Regions from separate parts of the Paenibacillus sp. FSL H7-0735 genome, predicted to be linked through region 2. Evidence: a T-box and tRNA genes for the amino acid it is inferred to sense, from the RefSeq annotation. Region 2 holds a T-box; the other regions hold tRNA genes.
The links. The T-box of region 2 lies ahead of NSS82_RS31280 (glutamine--tRNA ligase/YqeY domain fusion protein). A T-box ahead of a tRNA ligase gene usually reads a tRNA of that ligase, here a tRNA-Gln.

Region 1 (6,972 bases), on a different contig from region 2:
ATTAATCACTTTGTCTATCATATATATCTGAATGTGCCAAAGATGTTATGACGATTCCCACATATTGTAATGTGTCAATTATTTAAAAAGTGTTGCAATTTCTTTAAAAAACATTAATATAGAACTTATACTAAATCTAAAATCAAATCTCATGAGGTGATTCTATTAATGAGCTCCAATAATAATAATCTTAGAACCAGCTGGGGTGCTCCAGTTGGCGACAATCAGAATTCAATGACAGCCGGTGACCGCGGTCCCACTTTGCTGCAAGATGTCCATCTGCTTGAGAAATTAGCCCACTTTAACAGAGAACGTGTTCCTGAACGTGTCGTTCATGCTAAAGGTGCTGGCGCTCACGGGTATTTTGAAGTTACAAAAGATCTGACCCAATACACAAAAGCTAACTTTTTGTCTGAAGTAGGCAAACGTACACCGTTGTTCATTCGTTTTTCTACTGTAGCTGGTGAATTAGGTTCTGCTGATACCGTACGCGACCCTCGTGGTTTTGCCGTGAAGTTCTATACTGAAGAAGGAAACTATGATCTCGTAGGTAACAATACGCCTGTATTCTTCGTTCGTGATGCGATTAAATTCCCGGACTTTATTCATACACAGAAACGTGATCCACAGACACATCTGAAGAACCCGAATGCTGTATGGGACTTCTGGTCTTTATCGCCTGAATCTCTGCATCAGGTAACGATTTTGATGTCGGATCGCGGAATTCCAGCTACGCTGAGACATATGCATGGGTTTGGTAGCCATACCTTCAAGTGGGTAAATGCCGAGGGTAATACAGTCTGGGTGAAATACCATTTCAAAACAGAACAAGGCATTAAGAATCTAGATGCAGACCTTGCTTCCAAAATCGCTGGGGAAAACCCGGATTATCATACAGAAGACTTGTTCAATGCTATTGATAAAGGAGATTTCCCTGCTTGGAAGCTCTACGTGCAAATTATGCCGATCGAGGATGCGAAGACTTACCGTTTTGATCCATTTGATGTAACAAAGGTCTGGTCACAAAAAGATTATCCGTTAATCGAGGTTGGCCGTATGGTATTGGATCGCAATCCGGAGAACTACTTCGCTGAAGTAGAACAAGTCACATTCTCTCCCGGCTCTTTCGTTCCTGGTATTGAAGCTTCGCCGGATAAATTGCTACAAGGCCGTCTGTTCGCGTATGGTGATGCACACCGCCACCGGGTTGGCCCTAACCACAACAGCCTGCCTATCAACCGTCCAAAAGTAGAAGTGAAGAACTATCAACGTGATGGTGGCATGGCCTTGGGCAACAATGGCGGTTCCGGAGCCTATTACGAGCCTAACAGCTTAGGGGGACCAAAAGAATCACCGCAGCATAAGACATCGCCGTTCGAAGTCTCCGGATATGCGGATAGTGTCGCCTACAATAGTGACGATCACTATACACAACCAGGTGACTTGTACCGTCTAATGTCTGAAGAAGAACGTACCCGTCTAGTTCAAAACATCGTTGGCGCTATGACTCCTGTTGAAAGTAACGATATCAAACGTCGCCAGATTGAACATTTCTTTAAGGCTGATCCAGACTTGGGACAGCGTATCGCATCCGGTTTGGGTCTATCCGTACCAGACGGAATGTAAGACTGTAAATGCACTTATAAACTAAAGAGGACCTTTGCCCGTAGATGGGAAAGGTCCTCTTTTTACTAATTAGCTGAAAACATAATAAATGATGACAATCACAACGCACAGCGTAGAGACAATGGATAGACATGAAAAAAACGTGTTCCAGTTATTGCCTTTCATTTGTCTTATACACGACCAGTATAGTGGTTCTTTGGTGCTCTGCCCCATCACGTGATGATTTAACTACCGAACCGTAACAGATATTCACAATCTGTTCCTCCCGTAGTCCTGCCAGGAACTCATTAGCTTTATTCTCTGCATAAGAATTATCAGCATCTACAAACTCTTTAACTTGAATCATCCTGATCTCCTCCTTTAATAAATTAAGTAGTTATTTTATAGTTCTGGAATCTATATGTGAACTCAACGAAATGTACATGGCGTATCACTCCCCAGGTAACAATTAATGTAAAAATATCTTCAAAATACAGTATAGGCATTTCGCAGTTTTCTACGAAATGCCTATGCATCAGCCTATCATAGCACCCAAGTATGTAATAGTCAAAGGTTTTCATTACAATATTTAGAAGGTTTTAATTCCCCTTTTAAAATGGATTGGATTTACAAATAGAAGCTGGTATACTGATCAGAAGGTCTCCATTGGGGGACCTCTATTTGTATAGGAGGGATTTTAAGATGGCAACACACCATAACAAGTTTACAAGGAATGTGCTACTTAGAGGGGGTGAAATCTACTATGAACCATAGTCTTATCTATGAAGGCTCACGGACACAGCTGCTTCAGCAGCTTATCTATTTTGATGAAGAAAAAATCGCATTTCTAAATCAATACTTTCCGGTACGAAGCAAGGATAGAAGCAATGCTGAAACGCTGTTGTCCCGTTATTGCTCTGAGCTGGAACAATTACTAACTGAGTTTAATGGTGAAGATTTAAATTCTCAGGTCTTTATCGGAAGCCAGTTGCAGCTTCGTTACTTGGACGATAATACTACAGATATCTATACCATCGTATTTCCTAACCAAGCAGAACCTAATGATAACAAGATTTCTATGTTGTCACCTATAGGCATGCAGTTGCTGCTGGCTGAGCTCGGCAGTACTTGTCAGCTAGCGATTCCTTCAGGTCAACTAGAGGTGAAGATCGAAAGTATTAAGTTCGTGAATAATGGTGAGGTAGGCGTTCTTATATAAGGACGATCCCTTATAAACCCACTACAGCAGCGTCCCTTTCCTATATTAAGGAGGGGGGCGTTTCTATTATTTAAGTCTCCGTAAGATATGTCCAATCAAAAAAACACCCGCCTAATACCGGCAGGTGTTTCTCATTATAAGCGGGTGATGGGAATCGAACCCACGCTATCAGCTTGGAAGGCTGAAGTTCTACCATTGAACTACACCCGCAAAGGTATAAAATCGGGATGACACGATTTGAACATGCGACCCCCTGGTCCCAAACCAGGTGCTCTACCAAGCTGAGCTACATCCCGTTAACAATACTATAACTGCTTAGTAATAAAAATGGCGCGCCCTGAGAGATTCGAACTCCCGGCCTTTTGATTCGTAGTCAAACGCTCTATCCAGCTGAGCTAAGGGCGCAAAATCTATATGGAGCGGACGACGGGAATCGAACCCGCGACCCTCGCCTTGGCAAGGCGATGCTCTACCGCTGAGCCACGTCCGCAAAAACATGGTGCGCGTGAAGGGACTCGAACCCCCACGTCGTGAAACGCCAGATCCTAAGTCTGGTGCGTCTGCCAATTCCGCCACACGCGCACACTTTAAAGAAAATGGTGAGCCATGAAGGACTCGAACCTTCGACACCCTGATTAAAAGTCAGGTGCTCTACCAACTGAGCTAATGGCTCTCATAAATGGCTGGGGATATAGGATTTGAACCTATGCATGACGGAGTCAAAGTCCGTTGCCTTACCGCTTGGCTAATCCCCAATAATAATTAACTAAATGGCGGAACCGACGGGATTCGAACCCGCGATCTCCTGCGTGACAGGCAGGCATGTTAGGCCAACTACACCACGGTTCCATAGACATAATGCATAAGTGTAAATTGGTTGCGGGGGCAGGATTTGAACCTGCGGCCTTCGGGTTATGAGCCCGACGAGCTACCGGGCTGCTCCACCCCGCGTCATTAATAAGTATATACTATTCATTTTCACCATACCAGCTTATCCCTAAACATAATGTATAAGAGTAAATTGGTTGCGGGGGCAGGACTTGAACCTGCGACCTTCGGGTTATGAGCCCGACGAGCTACCGGGCTGCTCCACCCCGCGTCAGTGAGAATATTATGGTGGAGGCTGAGGGGATCGAACCCCCGACCCTCTGCTTGTAAGGCAGATGCTCTCCCAGCTGAGCTAAGCCTCCATGATATGACCCGTATGGGATTCGAACCCATGTTACCTCCGTGAAAGGGAGGTGTCTTAACCCCTTGACCAACGGGCCATGCTAATAATTTTTATGGCGGAGAGAGAGGGATTCGAACCCTCGAGACGCTTGTGGCGCCTACACGATTTCCAATCGTGCTCCTTCGGCCAAACTCGGACACCTCTCCATAAATGGCTCCCCGAACAGGACTCGAACCTGTGACAACTCGATTAACAGTCGAGTGCTCTACCAACTGAGCTATCAGGGAATATGGTGGGCCTTAGTGGACTCGAACCACCGACCTCACCCTTATCAGGGGTGCGCTCTAACCAGCTGAGCTAAAGGCCCTTCTAAGACATATTAATATTAAGGGCAAAAAAAATACCACGGGTAATGTGGTTGTCCGCTTGGCGGCGTCCTACTCTCCCAGGACCCTTCGGTCCAAGTACCATCGGCGCTGGAGGGCTTAACGGTCGTGTTCGGGATGGGTACGTGTGGAACCCCTCCGCTATCGCCACCAAACGGGCATTTACAGCGTAAATGCTCAGGCTTAATCGCCTGAAAACTGAATCCGAAACGAATCTGCATTCTAAGTATAGGATAAGCCCTCGACCGATTAGTATTGGTCAGCTCCATGCATTGCTGCACTTCCACCTCCAACCTATCTACCTCGTCGTCTTCAAGGGGTCTTACTAATTGGGAAATCTCATCTTGAGGGGGGCTTCACGCTTAGATGCTTTCAGCGCTTATCCCGTCCGTACGTAGCTACCCAGCCATGCTCCTGGCGGAACAACTGGTGCACCAGCGGTACGTCCATCCCGGTCCTCTCGTACTAAGGACAGCTCCTCTCAAATTTCCTGCGCCCACGACAGATAGGGACCGAACTGTCTCACGACGTTCTGAACCCAGCTCGCGTACCGCTTTAATGGGCGAACAGCCCAACCCTTGGGACCTACTTCAGCCCCAGGATGCGATGAGCCGACATCGAGGTGCCAAACCTCCCCGTCGATGTGGACTCTTGGGGGAGATAAGCCTGTTATCCCCAGGGTAGCTTTTATCCGTTGAGCGATGGCCCTTCCATGCGGTACCACCGGATCACTAAGTCCGACTTTCGTCCCTGCTCGACTTGTAGGTCTCGCAGTCAAGCTCCCTTATGCCTTTGCACTCTGCGAATGATTTCCAACCATTCTGAGGGAACCTTGGAACGCCTCCGTTACTCTTTAGGAGGCGACCGCCCCAGTCAAACTGCCCGCCTGACACGGTCCCCGTACCCGATAAGGGTACTAGGTTAGAACCTAGATACGATCAGGGTGGTATCCCAACGGCGCCTCCACCGAAGCTTGCGCTCCGATTTCTACGGCTCCCACCTATCCTGTACAGATCGTACCCAAATTCAATATCAAGCTGCAGTAAAGCTCCATGGGGTCTTTCCGTCTTGTCGCGGGTAACCTGCATCTTCACAGGTATTAAAATTTCACCGGATCTCTCGTTGAGACAGCGCCCAAGTCGTTACGCCATTCGTGCGGGTCAGAATTTACCTGACAAGGAATTTCGCTACCTTAGGACCGTTATAGTTACGGCCGCCGTTTACTGGGGCTTCGGTTCATAGCTTCGGGTTACCCCTAACCACTCCCCTTAACCTTCCAGCACCGGGCAGGCGTCAGCCCGTATACTTCGCCTTGCGGCTTCGCACAGACCTGTGTTTTTGCTAAACAGTCGCTTGGGCCTTTTCACTGCGGCCCCCTCGTGCTATTCACACTACCGGGGCACCCCTTCTCCCGAAGTTACGGGGTCATTTTGCCGAGTTCCTTAACGAGAGTTCTTCCGCGCGCCTTAGAATTCTCTTCTCGCCTACCTGTGTCGGTTTGCGGTACGGGCACCTTCTCCTGGCTAGAGGCTTTTCTTGGCAGTGTGAGATCATGACCTTCGCTACTATAATTTTCGCTCCCCATCACAGCCTAGCCTTAATGATGTGCGGATTTGCCTACACATCAGCCTCACTGCTTAGACGGACATCCATCAGTCCGCGTCACTACCCTCCTGCGTCACCCCATCGCTCATAGCGGATTACGGTGGTACAGTAATTTCAAACTGTTGTCCTTCGACTACGCCTTTCGGCCTCGCCTTAGGTCCCGACTTACCCTGAGCGGACGAGCCTTCCTCAGGAAACCTTGGGCTTTCGGCGGATCAGATTCTCACTGATCTTTTCGTTACTCATACCGGCATTCTCACTTGTGTAGTGTCCAGCGCTCTTTTCAGTACACCTTCAACCCCTACACAACGCTCCCCTACCCCAGATACATACGTATCTAGCCATAGCTTCGGTGGTGTGTTTAGCCCCGTTACATTTTCGGCGCAGAGTCACTCGACCAGTGAGCTATTACGCACTCTTTCAATGGTGGCTGCTTCTAAGCCAACATCCTGGTTGTCTGTGCAACTCCACATCCTTTCCCACTTAACACACACTTGGGGACCTTAGCTGATGGTCTGGGCTGTTTCCCTTTTGACAATGGATCTTAGCACTCACTGTCTGACTCCCGGCAATAAGTATATGGCATTCGGAGTTTGACTGAGCTTGGTAATCCTTGCGGACCCCGCACCCAATCAGTGCTCTACCTCCACTACTCTTATACCGAGGCTAGCCCTAAAGCTATTTCGGGGAGAACCAGCTATCTCCGAGTTCGATTGGAATTTCTCCGCTACCCCCACCTCATCCCCGCACTTTTCAACGTACGTGGGTTCGGGCCTCCAGTGCGTGTTACCGCACCTTCACCCTGGACAGGGGTAGATCACACGGTTTCGGGTCTACGTCCACATACTAAGTCGCCCTATTCAGACTCGCTTTCGCTGCGGCTCCACCTTCTCGGCTTAACCTTGCATGTTAAACGTAACTCGCCGGTTCATTCTACAAAAGGCACGCCATCACCCATAGATCGGGCTCTGACTTTTTGTAAGCAC
Region 2 (6,972 bases):
AATGGGTGAAGCCTGAGGCAGATCTTGCCCTTGCTCCTTATCCACTCGAAACGACAGCACATCCGTATCCTTTATATCCTACTATGCTAACGCAGGCTCAATCCGGGAAAGAATATAGATTAACCTTAGGCGTGCAAAATACCTCCGGATTCATCATCCCTAAAGGAAACGCGGAATTAGAGCTGGTGAGTGTGGACAGTAAAGGAAATTCTTTTTATCAAACGTTGAAAGGACCTGATTCGTTAACCTCTAAGGCGGCATTATTATCATTTTCCGTTTCCATTCCAACAGAGGCTGAATACGTCATTTTCAGGTCACGCACATTTAGAGCGCAATAAGGCAATTGCTATAGATTATTCAAACAAGCTAGACAGAGAGCGGGTAAAGAAACAGATGACAGGTAACAAAGAACAGCAATATCGCTTCAGCGAAGCACCGATTTGGGAATTGCAACGAACATATTATGAAGAGCAGGGATTAAAGGCTTGGAATAATGATCAGGTCCCGCAGTACATCACGAGTAACCCTATGATTGCGACAGCATACGCAGAGATGATCTTTGGATTCCTGCAAGACCGGGCTGGACAAGGGCATCTCTCAGAGACCGTTACGATTCTAGAACTTGGAGCTGGAGCAGGCCGGTTAGCCTTCCATGTGCTTAAAAAGCTATGTGAAATCGTAGACTACGCAGATATTCCTCTACCTCCTTTTCGTTATGTGATGAGCGATTTGCCTTCCAAAAATATATCCAGCTGGCAGCAGCACCCGAGCCTACTTCCTTACGTGAAGCAGGGTATTTTGGACTTCGCACGTTTTGATGCTGTGCAGGATGTAGAACTACATTTAGTACACGCTAAGCTCAGCATTCGGCCTGGTGATTTACAGCAGCCATTGGTGATTGTGGCAAATTATTTTTTTGACAGCATTCCGCAAGAATTAATTTATGTGGATGAAGGAAAAATATATGAATGTGAGGTTTCGATCCAGTATTCTGCGGAAGTTGATCCGGATAACCCCTCCGATGCGCTCGGCAAAATCATCCCGCAGTACCATTATCGGCGTGCGGCTAGTTATGAAGAGGAGACTTATCCCTATCATGACGTTATAGCGCTTTATCAGCAGAAGCTGGAGGATTCACATATACTCTTTCCGGTGGTGGGGCTCACTTGTCTGGAGCGGCTTGCGCGGCTCTCTACAGAGGGATTCGTGCTGCTTACAGCGGATAAGGGAGACCATCGCTTAGAGAACTGGGAATTTGCAGAACCTCCATTGCTGATTCATCACGGAAGCTTCTCTTTGACTGCGAATTATCATGCGATAGAACATGTGCTGAAACAAAAAGGGGCGCATTCAATATTCACCAGTCATCACTATAAAAACCTAAACATCGGCTGTATTCTTATGCTTCCAACTCCGTTGAGCTATACAAATACTCGGCTGGGTTACAAGCGGTTTATAGAACGTTTTGGTCCCGATGATTTCTTTAGTATGAAGGAATGGATGGATCAGCAATTAGATACGATGGGGCTGCAGCAAATTTTGGCCTTTTGGCGTTTGGGTGGGTATGATGCTGAATGGTTTATCCATAGTGCTGAACAGATTTCGGAGCTACTGCCCAGTGCCAGTGATGAAGAAATGCTGGATTTACAGCGAGGAATACAGTTGATGTGGACTGGCTATTATCCGATGGAACAGAGTTATGACCTGTCGCTAGATGCGGGGTTACTGCTGTATGAAATGGATAAATTCGCGGAAGCATTGGTTTACTTAGAACGCTCTATGCATGCCAATACGGAAGAACCATTAGCATCAGTGCTTTATAGCATGGCAATTTGTAACTACGAGCTAGGAGCTGAAGCTGCTGCATTGGAATACGCGCGTAGAGCTTTGGCTGCAGAGCCTGACAATGAAGTAGTATTGGAGCTTCTCACGGCGCTGAGCGAGGAATAAGCACATTTACATAGGGTTATCTTTTTGGTATCCTATACAAAATAATCAAACGCGATGACGAGAAGAGTACATGAAATCATTCCTTCACAGAGAGCCCTGGATGATGAGAACAGGGTAAGGGGGATTTTATCGAAACAAGCCTCTGAGCGGCATATCGGAACCGGACTAAGGGGATGGTATGACGGGAGCTCCTGTTATAGAGCTAGAGTATAAGCACTGCGTAAGATGTTTTGCCGTACTTGATGAGATTAATATGGTGACATATTAATGAACCTGGGGTGGTACCGCGAGAATTTCGTCCCCAAGACCATAAGTCTTGGAGGTGAGGTTCTTTTTATTTTGCAGATTAAGCAGGCGGATATCACTTATAAACAGGAGGTAACACCAATGAACGAGGAACCGGAAGTATTAGCAGAGAGCTACATCGACAGATTGATTCAAGAAGAGCTGGGAGCAGGGACTTACAGTAGAGATATTTGCACGAGATTTCCACCTGAGCCTAACGGGTATCTGCATATTGGCAGTGCGTATGCTATTCACACGAACTATACGACTGCGAAAAAGTATGGCGGGAAGTTCCATTTGCGCTTTGATGACACCAATCCTTTAAAAGAGGATCTGGAGTATGTAAATGCCATCATCGAAGATATTCAATGGATGGGCTATCCACCGGACCATATTTTTTATGGATCAGATTATTCTGAGAAAATATACAATAGCGCAGTTACGTTAATCCGAAAAGGAAAGGCTTATGTCTGTGATTTATCACCTGAAGAGGTGACGGCTTATAGAGGGACACTTACGGAGCCGGGAAAAAACAGCCCATTCCGGGAGCGTTCTGTTGAAGAGAATTTGCGGTTATTTACGGAGATGAAAGATGGAGTTTATCCGACGGGAGCCAGAGTGTTGCGGGCTAAAATAGATATGAGCTCACCTAATATCAACTTACGTGATCCGGTGATTTACAGAATCATTCATGCGGAGCATTATAGAACGGGTAACGAATGGTGTATCTATCCGATGTATGATTTTGCCCATCCTATACAAGATGCTATCGAAGGGATTACGTATTCCTTATGCTCGATTGAATTTAAGGATCATCGGCCGCTCTATGAGTGGGTACTGAATGAGCTGGATACCCCTGAGGCTCCCAAGCAAAGAGAGTTTGGACGGGTGAACATCACCGGAGTTGTGACGAGTAAACGGTATATCAGGCAACTGGTTACAGGCCATTATGTGGACGGTTGGGATGACCCAAGACTTCCTACGCTTCGCGGTTTACGCAGAAGAGGTTTTACACCGGAGAGTATCCGGAATTTTGTGAAGGAAATTGGATTTGTCAGAAATAGCACCATTGTGGATATTGCCATGTTAGAGCATGCGCTTAGACAAGATTTGAAGGCAAAGGTTCCAAGTGTGATGGCTGTTCTTAAGCCTTTAAAAGTGGTCATTACTAATTATCCTGAGGATCATAATGAAGGGCTGACGATTGAGAATAACAGTGAAGATAAGTCACTTGGGGAAAGAGAGGTTCCTTTTTCACGAACCCTTTATATTGAACAAGAAGATTTCATGGAGGAGCCGCCAAAAGGTTATCACAGGCTGACTATGGGGAACGAGGTAAGGCTAAAGGGTGCTTATTTCATTAAATGCAACGAAGTAATCAAGGACGAAGTTACCGGAGAAATCCTAGAGCTTCGCTGCACCTATGATCCGAGAACGAAGAGCGGAAGCGGGTTTAATGAACGGAAGGTTAAGGCAACCATTCACTGGGTATCGGCAGATCATGCTATCAAAGCTGATGTTCATCTATATGAGCGGCTGCTGAAAGATAACGACGGTCCTAAAGAAGACGGTGAGCGCTGGGACGCGTATCTTAATCCGGATTCCTTGACGATCCTGAAGGATTGTTTGCTGGAGCCATCGATGGGCAACGCAACGCCAGAAGATAAATTTCAATTGATCCGGCATGGATTTTTCTGTGTGGATACGAAGTACACCACGGCAGATAAGCTGGTGCTGAATCGGATAGTACCGCTGAAGGACACATGGAAGAAAAATTCATAAGCAGCTTAAGCTAGGCGAAGATCGGGTAATTTCTGATCATCGTCTTGCTTTTTTTTGTTATTGGTCATAAGTATTATAAGCAAATGAAAATTCCATATGAAACATATTTACATTTTTCAGAAATAAGCATATACTTTAAATATAAGTTGCACAGGGGAAACTTTCGTGTATATAGACAACTTTTTCAGGGCAAGAGGAGGAATTGAAATGCTCGAACAAACTTTAGTAGAACAACCACATATAAAACAACATAAGAACTCTGTTTCAGCACAAGCCGTACTTAACGGGGAGATCAAAGGGATTAAACGATTACTTCCTTTCCTAGGCCCAGCTTTTATCGCTGCAGTTGCTTATCTGGATCCGGGTAATTTTGCCACCAATATTACGGCAGGCTCCAAATATGGATATCTTTTATTGTGGGTGATCGTAGCCTCGAATCTAATGGCTGTATTAATCCAAGCGTTATCCGCCAAGCTGGGGATTGCGACAGGCAAGAACTTGCCTGAGATCGCTCATGATCGTTTTCCGAAGAGTGTATCTATCTTCTTATGGATTCAAAGTGAACTGGTGATTATAGCTACGGATCTGGCAGAGTTTATCGGGGCGGCATTAGGATTATATCTCTTATTTGATATTCCCATGCTGCCAGCAGCACTGATTACTGCGGTGGGTTCATTTGCTATCTTAGAGCTGCAACGCCGGGGATACCGCTCCCTTGAGGCAGGGATTGCCGCAATGATCCTTATAGTCGTATTAGCCTTCGCTTTTCAAGTTATTGTAGCTAAACCGGATATGGGAGCAGTTGCCGTAGGCATGTTTACACCTAAGTTTGAAGGGGTGGACAGCATCCTTTTGGCCGCAGGAATTCTAGGTGCAACCGTGATGCCACATGCGATTTACCTGCATTCATCACTTACACAGAACCGTATCGTCGGGGTGAATGAATCGGAGAAAAAACAGATTTTCAAATTGGAATTTATAGATATTATTATTGCGATGATTATCGCAGGTGCAGTAAATATGGCTATGGTTATTGTCTCTGCGGCATTGTTTTTCAAAAATGGTCTCGTGGTTGAGGATCTGGATGTCGCGTTTCAGCAATTTGGTCACTTAGCTGGGCCAGTAACGGCGATCTCGTTTGGGCTGGGACTACTCATTGCGGGACTGTCGAGTTCCTCCGTAGGGACTATGGCTGGCGATGTGGTTATGCAAGGCTTCATCAACAAAAGAATTAACCTGTACTTGCGCCGTGCGATTACCATCATTCCCCCACTAGCGATCATTGGTTTTGGTGTGAATCCAACGAAGGCACTCGTAATAAGTCAAGTGATTTTGTCCTTTGGGATTGCGTTCGCGTTGATTCCACTGGTTGTGTTTACAAGCAACCGCCAGATTATGGGCGGGTTAGTGAACCGCAAAATGACAGCCACTCTGGGCTGGATTATCTCCGGTCTGGTTGTATCGTTGAACTTGTTCTTGGTCTATCAAATGCTCGTATAAGGAAGCAGTCAAAAGAGCCCGACCCACAAATCTCCTCAGATCATACCTGAGAGATACATGGGTCGGGCTTTTTTTTTGGAGGGTTGTTCCAGCCAGTTATTTAAAATAATCTGCTACGCCTTCGGCGATGGCTTTAGCCGCTTTTTTCTGATAGGAGGTCTTGCGGACAATGGACTCGTCTATAGGATTGGTAAGGAATCCAAGCTCGACCAAGGTAGCTGGAATCCGATTCTCCCTTAGGATGTGATAATCGCCAAAGGACAACCCGTTGCTCTTCAGACCGATGCCTTGCCCCAGCCGGGTTTCAATCGCCCGCGCGAGCTTCAAATCATCCGCTTCTGAATAAAAGAAGGTCAACGTTCCGGACACATTTTTAGGTGAAGAATTATAATGAACGCTTACAAAAGCATCAGCACGCAGGGCTTGGCTCATCTGAACACGACGTGCTAACGTGGGCTTTTGATCGTCTCGGGTGCGAGTCATCTCTACCCGTGCTCCTTTAGCAACAAGAGCATCCCGGACATAAAGTGCAGTGTGCAGATTCAAATCCTTTTCCATGGTGTTATATGTAGTGCCGAGCATGCCCGGATCACTGCCGCCATGACCAGGATCGATGACGATTAGCTTTCCTCGTAGTCCGCCTTTATGCTGGACGGTGCTTATGCTGCTTGTACTGCTTGGTGTGCTTCCGCTTCGGATATATTGCTCTGCCACCCAACCAGTTTCACCGCTGGCTGTGCGAATTCGAGCCCAGCCGTTCTGATGAAGAAGGAGAGTGACTGTATCCTTGGCTTTTAAAGAACCGAGCACCTTATATTGTGTTCCTGGGCCACTTCGGATGCGTAGAGAATCAGCCGTGACTGTAGCCTTTGAAGTTCTACTAGAAGCATTGGCTGATGTTGACGAGGCAGTATTGGTTTTAGTAGCAATAGACGTTCCAGAAGCGCTGGATTGCAGGGAGTTGCTGTTCACCTTTTTTAGGTAATAACCCGCTACCCAGCCAGAGGTGCTCCCCGCCTTAACCTTTAACCATCCGTGCTGCTCATCAGTCACAGTAACCCGAGCCCCATTCTTAATTGATCCTACAACAGTTGCATTCTTAGCCGGTTCATCGCGTACATTTAAAGAACTCGCATATACCTGTGCGGTATAACTTCCCGCTGCTGTCTTTGCTTCAGCAGACTGTGGCGCTGCTATACCCAAAAGGCAAGCTGTGAGCAGGGTGACACCTATCATTTTGTTCATAGTATCCTCGCTTTTTGAGAGTAGTCGTAATTCCTTACCCAATTTACGAGGTTTAGAATAATATTTTTTGAGAATAAGGCCTCTTTTCTGGTGGTCAAAAGACTTGTATAATTATTACATATCGGGAAAGAGGATGAAGGAGCATTGCCGTGACTAAACCAAAGCTATTCATTGGATCTTCCAGGGAGTCTATACGTTATGCAAGAGCGA
Region 3 (6,972 bases), 120 kb from region 2:
CGCACGAATGGCGTAACGACTTGGGCGCTGTCTCAACGAGAGATCCGGTGAAATTTTAATACCTGTGAAGATGCAGGTTACCCGCGACAAGACGGAAAGACCCCATGGAGCTTTACTGCAGCTTGATATTGAATTTGGGTACGATCTGTACAGGATAGGTGGGAGCCGTAGAAATCGGAGCGCAAGCTTCGGTGGAGGCGCCGTTGGGATACCACCCTGATCGTATCTAGGTTCTAACCTAGTACCCTAATCGGGTACGGGGACCGTGTCAGGCGGGCAGTTTGACTGGGGCGGTCGCCTCCTAAAGAGTAACGGAGGCGTTCCAAGGTTCCCTCAGAATGGTTGGAAATCATTCGCAGAGTGCAAAGGCATAAGGGAGCTTGACTGCGAGACCTACAAGTCGAGCAGGGACGAAAGTCGGACTTAGTGATCCGGTGGTACCGCATGGAAGGGCCATCGCTCAACGGATAAAAGCTACCCTGGGGATAACAGGCTTATCTCCCCCAAGAGTCCACATCGACGGGGAGGTTTGGCACCTCGATGTCGGCTCATCGCATCCTGGGGCTGAAGTAGGTCCCAAGGGTTGGGCTGTTCGCCCATTAAAGCGGTACGCGAGCTGGGTTCAGAACGTCGTGAGACAGTTCGGTCCCTATCTGTCGTGGGCGCAGGAAATTTGAGAGGAGCTGTCCTTAGTACGAGAGGACCGGGATGGACGTACCGCTGGTGCACCAGTTGTTCCGCCAGGAGCATGGCTGGGTAGCTACGTACGGACGGGATAAGCGCTGAAAGCATCTAAGCGTGAAGCCCCCCTCAAGATGAGATTTCCCAATTAGTAAGACCCCTTGAAGACGACGAGGTAGATAGGTTGGAGGTGGAAGTGCAGCAATGCATGGAGCTGACCAATACTAATCGGTCGAGGGCTTATCCTATACTTAGAATGCAGATTCGTTTCGGATTCAGTTTTCAGGCGATTAAGCCTGGTATGAATATTCCCTGATAGCTCAGTTGGTAGAGCACTCGACTGTTAATCGAGTTGTCACAGGTTCGAGTCCTGTTCGGGGAGCCATATGGAGAGGTGTCCGAGTTTGGCCGAAGGAGCACGATTGGAAATCGTGTAGGCGCCACAAGCGTCTCGAGGGTTCGAATCCCTCTCTCTCCGCCACAAATTTTTAATTAGTATGGCCCGTTGGTCAAGGGGTTAAGACACCTCCCTTTCACGGAGGTAACATGGGTTCGAATCCCATACGGGTCACCAAATTTTCACTTGATTTATCCTAGTGGACTTTGGTACAATAACAATTGTTGTTTATGGAGGCTTAGCTCAGCTGGGAGAGCATCTGCCTTACAAGCAGAGGGTCGGGGGTTCGATCCCCTCAGCCTCCACCATAACATATTTTACTGGCGCGGGGTGGAGCAGCCCGGTAGCTCGTCGGGCTCATAACCCGAAGGCCGCAGGTTCAAATCCTGCCCCCGCAACCAATTAACTTAAGCAATTATATCTTTTGGAACCGTGGTGTAGTTGGCCTAACATGCCTGCCTGTCACGCAGGAGATCGCGGGTTCGAATCCCGTCGGTTCCGCCATTTTCATCATGGCTCGGTAGCTCAGTCGGTAGAGCAGAGGACTGAAAATCCTCGTGTCGGCGGTTCGATTCCGTCCCGAGCCACCATTTATCATCACAAAAGAATGAGTGCCATGCCGGTGTAGCTCAATTGGTAGAGCAACTGACTTGTAATCAGTAGGTTGGGGGTTCAAGTCCTCTCGCCGGCACCATCCTTGGAGGATTAGCGAAGTGGCCAAACGCATCAGACTGTAAATCTGCTCACGTAAGTGTTCGGTGGTTCGAATCCATCATCCTCCACCAGTTTTTAGGGGCATAGTTTAAAGGTAGAACAACGGTCTCCAAAACCGTTGGTGTGGGTTCAATTCCTGCTGCCCCTGCCAAGTTCTTTCTAAAGTTTAATATGGCGGCCGTGGCGAAGGGGTTAACGCACCGGATTGTGGTTCCGGCATTCGTGGGTTCGAGACCCATCGGCCGCCCCATTTTCTTTAAAATGAATAATGGCAACAATATCAACTTAATATGGCGACTGTGGCGAAGGGGTTAACGCACCGGATTGTGGTTCCGGCATTCGTGGGTTCGAGACCCATCAGTCGCCCCATTTTACTTTAAAATGTTATTGGGGATTAGCCAAGCGGTAAGGCAACGGACTTTGACTCCGTCACTCATAGGTTCGAATCCTATATCCCCAGCCATTTTATGCGGACGTGGCTCAGCGGTAGAGCATCGCCTTGCCAAGGCGAGGGTCGCGGGTTCGATTCCCGTCGTCCGCTCCAAAATTTACATGGCGCCATAGCCAAGTGGTAAGGCAAAGCTCTGCAAAAGCTTTATCCCCAGTTCAAATCTGGGTGGCGCCTCCATTTAGTTCATATGTGCCGGCGTGGCGGAATGGCAGACGCGCTCGACTCAAAATCGAGTGGGAAACCGTGGAGGTTCGAGTCCTCTCGCCGGTATCTTAAAAAGGTTAGTAAGAATGCTTTTATAAGCAATCTTACTAACCTTTTTTCTTTATGTTCTTAGTTTTACAGGATTAAGCCGTTGAATAGAGGAGTTTCTCTATTTCAACGGCTTTTTTTAATCTGATTAGTGATTAACCTGATTGATTATTAATGCGGAATGCTCGCGGGGTATGACCTATTTCTCGTTTAAACATATTGCAGAATTGGGCATCGTTCACAAAACCTGCAGCAGCAGATACTTCAGAGATTTGCATCTGAGTATGACGTAATAGAGATTTTGCATAATCCAGGCGTTTTAACAGCAAATACCGCAGGGGTGAAGACCCGAACCGTTCTTTAAATAGATGGCGAAAACGATCGTAGCTATATCCGGACATTTCTGATAGTGTTTCGACGGACAATTTATGGCGATAATGCTCATTCATATAATTAAGGACATATTGTACTCGGTCTTCTGTTGGGGATTGATATCCAGAGGCACTAAGAAGCCTCATAAGATGGACGGTAATCTCGCTCATTTGTAGGTTTAGAAGCTCAGAGAATCCGTCTTGCTTGCGTGTAAACTCTGCTTTCATTCGCAGCAGGATTTGAAGAACGGTCTGATCTTTATCATCTTCATATACGCCGAGCAGATTACTCATATTAGGGTGTTCCGAGTGGAAGCCTACAAATAATACATTTGCATCCTCACGGTGGTGCTCGTCATGTTTATGATTGGGTGGCACAAGCGCGAAAGAAGAGGAGCGAAAATGGTAACTTCGGGGGCCAACATTGGTTGTCCCTACCCCCTGTAAATAATAGACTAGTTCGTAGCATTCATGCTGGTGTGGAGGGATATAAGTATTTAGCTCATGTGTGGCACTTACAATATATAGAACACGATCCATGATGATCCTCCAATACTTATGTTTTAGCCGAATCGTACAAAACTATGACCGAAATCATATAATTATTTTTAATAATATTTGTTATGATCGTATCAATAAATCCGAAAGTTCGCAACCTGACTGGCCATCTCGTTCGGAAATAAAGCGGATTATTAATAATAATGGTATTTTTATTGCTATTTTTGAGCCTAAACGTTAAATTTATTACTTTTAATGATACTTTATTTGGAAAAAAGAGAATTTCCATTTGAACCGTGAATTATACAATGGGTGAAGATGGGGATTCTGCCGGATTACTAACCAACTAAAATTAGGGGTGGAATAGAGTAATGAATAAAAAAGTTCTTTCTTTGTTGTTATTAATGGTGATGGTTCTGGTCACAGCATGTGGGAATAACACGTCCAATAACGGTTCTTCTGCGAATACTGGATCAAACGCTGCTGAGGGTGGAGAAACAGGTTCAGGGGATAAACTCAAGGTTGTATTGCTGATTCCGGGGACACTTGGGGATAAATCATTTTTTGATTCCGCTAATAACGGCTTGCAAAAGGTTAAGAATGAACTAGGTGCAGTAACAAAGGTTGTTGAAATGGGCGTTGATAAAACGAAATGGGAGCCTACATTTAACGATATCGCTTCCGAGGATTGGGATGTAATTATTTCTGGCGGTTCTGAAATTACAGAGATGTTTAATGCAACGGCAGAATTGTATCCAGACAAAAAATTCATTAATTATGATACCGACATCGATGAAGCACCAGATAACATGTACAACATGTCTTATGCGACAAATGAAGTATCTTTCTTGGCAGGTGCCGTAGCAGCATTAGCTACACAATCGGATATGCCGAATGCTACCCCTGAGAATGTGATTGGGTTTGTGGGCGGTATGGATATTCCGGGGATTAATGCTTTCTTGGTCGGCTACATTCAAGGTGCTCAGTACGTTGATCCTGATGTAAAAGTGGCTGTGTCGTACGCTGGTGATTTTGTTAACCCGGCAAAAGGTAAGGAGCTGTCTCTAATTCAATATAACTCCGGTGTGGATGTTATTTTTAACGTGGCTGGGGGTACAGGTCTTGGGATCTTTGACGCAGCTAAAGAGAAGAAAAAATATGCAATCGGTGTAGACTCCGATCAGGCAATGTTGATTAACGATACGGATAGTGAAAAAGCAAATCTAATCGTTACTTCATCTATTAAAAAGATTGATACGGCTATTCTAGGTGCAGTGAAGAGATTGCAAGAGGGAACGCTAGAAATGGGCAAACGTGATGTGTTGAGCTTTGTAGATGATGGTGTAGGTATTGCTGAGAATGATATTTATAAAAATGTATTCCCGGCTGATCTTCAGGCCAAGGTTGAAGAAGTGAAGCAAAAGCTGATCAATAAAGAAATTAAAGTGGATAATGCGATGGGGATGGAAACTGCAGAGGTAGAAGCTATTCGTAACGCAGTTAAGCCTTAAGCTTTAAATCTTAAGATCAGCTCTATAGAGATAAACCTACAGTTGGAGATTCTTCTAGTCAGGGGAATTCCAGCTGTATATTTTTGCAGACCTCCAAGTTGAAAGGCGTTGAGACCTATGTACAAAGCTCTGCTGGAAATGCGGGGAATTACCAAGGTATATCCCAATGGCGTCGTTGCAAATAAAGACGTGCATTTTTCTTTACGTGAGGGAGAAATACATGCGATTGCAGGTGAGAACGGTGCTGGTAAATCGACTTTAATGAAAATTATGTTCGGCATGGAAGAGCCAAGTGAAGGCGAGATCTATATCAAGGGTGAAAAAGTGAAGCTGCAATCCGCTCAGGACGCCATTGATAGAGGCATCGGCATGGTCCACCAGCATTTCATGTTGGTACCTTCGTTTACGGTGGCAGAGAATATGGTGCTGGGTATGGAGCCGCGCAGAGGAGTTGGCATTAATTATGCCGAGGCTGTGCGCATGACGGAAGAGACCGCAAGGAAATACAATCTGGCCGTGGATCCTAAAGCAAAAGTAGAGGATCTTACAGTTGGGATGAAGCAAAAGGTTGAGATTCTTAAGGCGCTGCTGCGTGGTGCGAAAATTCTGGTGCTTGATGAGCCGACTGCGGTGTTGACTCCACAGGAAACAGAGGAATTGTTCCGCGAGCTTAAGCAATTAAGGGAACAGGGTCATACGATAGTTTTTATTTCGCACAAATTAAAGGAAGTCAAAGCGATTTGCGACAGAATTACGATTATGCGCAGCGGCCGTAGTGAAGGTGTTTTTCAAACACAGGATGTGACAGAACAGGAAATCTCGCGACTAATGGTCGGCAGAGACGTCGTGCTGAAATATGACAAAGAGATTCTGGCTGTTAGTGAGCCAGTACTAACGGTGCAGGGACTCAGTGTGAATGATGCAGATGGCAAAGCATTATTGTCGGATATCAATTTTGCGGTACGTGGTGGGCAGATCGTTGGGATTGCTGGTGTAGAAGGCAACGGGCAGACACAGCTCATTGAAGCTCTTACAGGTAGCTTGAGAGGTGTCTCAAGTCAGGGCTCTGTACTAGTGAAGGGAAAGGATATCCGTGAATCGGATATTTTGGATATTCGTAAGCTAGGCGTTTCCTATATACCGGAGGATCGGATGCGGCAAGGGATCGCTAGTGAGGCAAGTATAGCTGATAATCTGCTATCTACTCAGTATCGTACAAAAGCAATGAATAAAGGTCTTTTTTTGAATGGCTCACGAATTGCCAAGCTAGCAGTATCCCTTGTAGAGGAATTTAAAGTCCGCTGTTCAGGACCTTCTCAGCCCATAGGAATGTTGTCAGGTGGTAACATGCAGAAGGTAGTCGTAGCTAGAGAGTGTTCGACTGAACCGCAGCTGCTTATTGCAGAACAGCCGACACGGGGTGTGGATATAGGCGCAGCCCAGTTCATACATCAAAAGTTGTTGGAATTACGTTCAGACGATTGCGCGATTTTGCTAGTGTCGGCAGATTTGAATGAGATCTTGGAGATCAGCGATAGTCTGCTAGTAATGTACGAGGGTAAGATTGTTGCCTTTTTCGAGGAGCCCTCTAAGGTTAGTGAGGAAGAATTAGGTCTTTATATGCTGGGGATTCATCGACAGGACGAGGAGCACATCGGGAGGGCCGTAAATCATGTTTAAAGTTAAATATTTTGAGTACATTCGGACATCGGCGGTAATCGTTATTGCACTCGCTATTGCCTTTCTGATCATCTCTTTGGTCAGTAATCAGCCTGTGAAGACGATTGGTATATTCCTATTAGAGCCGTTATCCAGTAAAGGTCATATTGGTAATGTGATTGAGATGGCGATTCCGCTCATGTTCACTGGGTTGGCAGTATCCTTGTTGTTTCGAGCCAATATGTTCAACCTGGGAGCTGAAGGGATTTTCTATTTCTCCGGTGTTGTAACTTCCGTATTGGCTATTCATTTAACGTTGGACGGCTGGCTGCATCCGATGGTAGCTATTGCTGCAGGTTCAATTGTAGGAGCGTTGCTCTCAACAATACCTGGTATTCTGAAGGCAAAATGGAATGCTAATGAGTTGGTTACATCCTT

Region 1: it has a tRNA-Gln gene. The T-box ahead of NSS82_RS31280 (glutamine--tRNA ligase/YqeY domain fusion protein) is inferred to sense a tRNA for this amino acid. The anticodon was not compared.
Region 3: it has a tRNA-Gln gene. The T-box ahead of NSS82_RS31280 (glutamine--tRNA ligase/YqeY domain fusion protein) is inferred to sense a tRNA for this amino acid. The anticodon was not compared.

What each region holds. Positions count from the first base shown of each region.
Region 1 is NZ_JBBOZH010000001.1:1,001,462-1,008,433, reverse strand. Features, by position in the region: gene katA (catalase KatA) at 169-1,626, shown strand; gene NSS82_RS04430 (sporulation protein Cse60) at 1,778-1,972, opposite strand; gene NSS82_RS04425 (GreA/GreB family elongation factor) at 2,369-2,824, shown strand; tRNA gene NSS82_RS04420 (tRNA-Gly) at 2,964-3,034, opposite strand; tRNA gene NSS82_RS04415 (tRNA-Pro) at 3,047-3,120, opposite strand; tRNA gene NSS82_RS04410 (tRNA-Arg) at 3,153-3,229, opposite strand; tRNA gene NSS82_RS04405 (tRNA-Gly) at 3,240-3,314, opposite strand; tRNA gene NSS82_RS04400 (tRNA-Leu) at 3,322-3,406, opposite strand; tRNA gene NSS82_RS04395 (tRNA-Lys) at 3,422-3,497, opposite strand; tRNA gene NSS82_RS04390 (tRNA-Gln) at 3,505-3,579, opposite strand; tRNA gene NSS82_RS04385 (tRNA-Asp) at 3,596-3,673, opposite strand; tRNA gene NSS82_RS04380 (tRNA-Met) at 3,699-3,775, opposite strand; tRNA gene NSS82_RS04375 (tRNA-Met) at 3,847-3,923, opposite strand; tRNA gene NSS82_RS04370 (tRNA-Val) at 3,939-4,014, opposite strand; tRNA gene NSS82_RS04365 (tRNA-Glu) at 4,021-4,092, opposite strand; tRNA gene NSS82_RS04360 (tRNA-Ser) at 4,109-4,201, opposite strand; tRNA gene NSS82_RS04355 (tRNA-Asn) at 4,207-4,282, opposite strand; tRNA gene NSS82_RS04350 (tRNA-Ile) at 4,286-4,362, opposite strand; rRNA gene rrf (5S ribosomal RNA) at 4,420-4,536, opposite strand; rRNA gene NSS82_RS04340 (23S ribosomal RNA) at 4,611-6,972, opposite strand, start outside.
Region 2 is NZ_JBBOZH010000002.1:832,087-839,058, reverse strand. Features, by position in the region: gene NSS82_RS31290 (copper amine oxidase N-terminal domain-containing protein) at 1-338, shown strand, start outside; gene NSS82_RS31285 (SAM-dependent methyltransferase) at 394-1,950, shown strand; T-box leader at 1,996-2,256, shown strand; gene NSS82_RS31280 (glutamine--tRNA ligase/YqeY domain fusion protein) at 2,338-4,017, shown strand; gene NSS82_RS31275 (Nramp family divalent metal transporter) at 4,225-5,517, shown strand; gene NSS82_RS31270 (N-acetylmuramoyl-L-alanine amidase) at 5,614-6,762, opposite strand; gene NSS82_RS31265 (TIR domain-containing protein) at 6,912-6,972, shown strand, end outside.
Region 3 is NZ_JBBOZH010000002.1:710,106-717,077, reverse strand. Features, by position in the region: rRNA gene NSS82_RS30770 (23S ribosomal RNA) at 1-929, shown strand, start outside; tRNA gene NSS82_RS30765 (tRNA-Asn) at 991-1,066, shown strand; tRNA gene NSS82_RS30760 (tRNA-Ser) at 1,070-1,162, shown strand; tRNA gene NSS82_RS30755 (tRNA-Glu) at 1,181-1,255, shown strand; tRNA gene NSS82_RS30750 (tRNA-Val) at 1,311-1,386, shown strand; tRNA gene NSS82_RS30745 (tRNA-Met) at 1,403-1,479, shown strand; tRNA gene NSS82_RS30740 (tRNA-Asp) at 1,505-1,582, shown strand; tRNA gene NSS82_RS30735 (tRNA-Phe) at 1,593-1,668, shown strand; tRNA gene NSS82_RS30730 (tRNA-Thr) at 1,697-1,772, shown strand; tRNA gene NSS82_RS30725 (tRNA-Tyr) at 1,778-1,863, shown strand; tRNA gene NSS82_RS30720 (tRNA-Trp) at 1,870-1,943, shown strand; tRNA gene NSS82_RS30715 (tRNA-His) at 1,967-2,042, shown strand; tRNA gene NSS82_RS30710 (tRNA-His) at 2,086-2,161, shown strand; tRNA gene NSS82_RS30705 (tRNA-Gln) at 2,181-2,255, shown strand; tRNA gene NSS82_RS30700 (tRNA-Gly) at 2,262-2,336, shown strand; tRNA gene NSS82_RS30695 (tRNA-Cys) at 2,347-2,420, shown strand; tRNA gene NSS82_RS30690 (tRNA-Leu) at 2,435-2,513, shown strand; gene NSS82_RS30685 (AraC family transcriptional regulator) at 2,651-3,406, opposite strand; gene NSS82_RS30680 (BMP family ABC transporter substrate-binding protein) at 3,736-4,875, shown strand; gene NSS82_RS30675 (ABC transporter ATP-binding protein) at 4,993-6,555, shown strand; gene NSS82_RS30670 (ABC transporter permease) at 6,548-6,972, shown strand, end outside.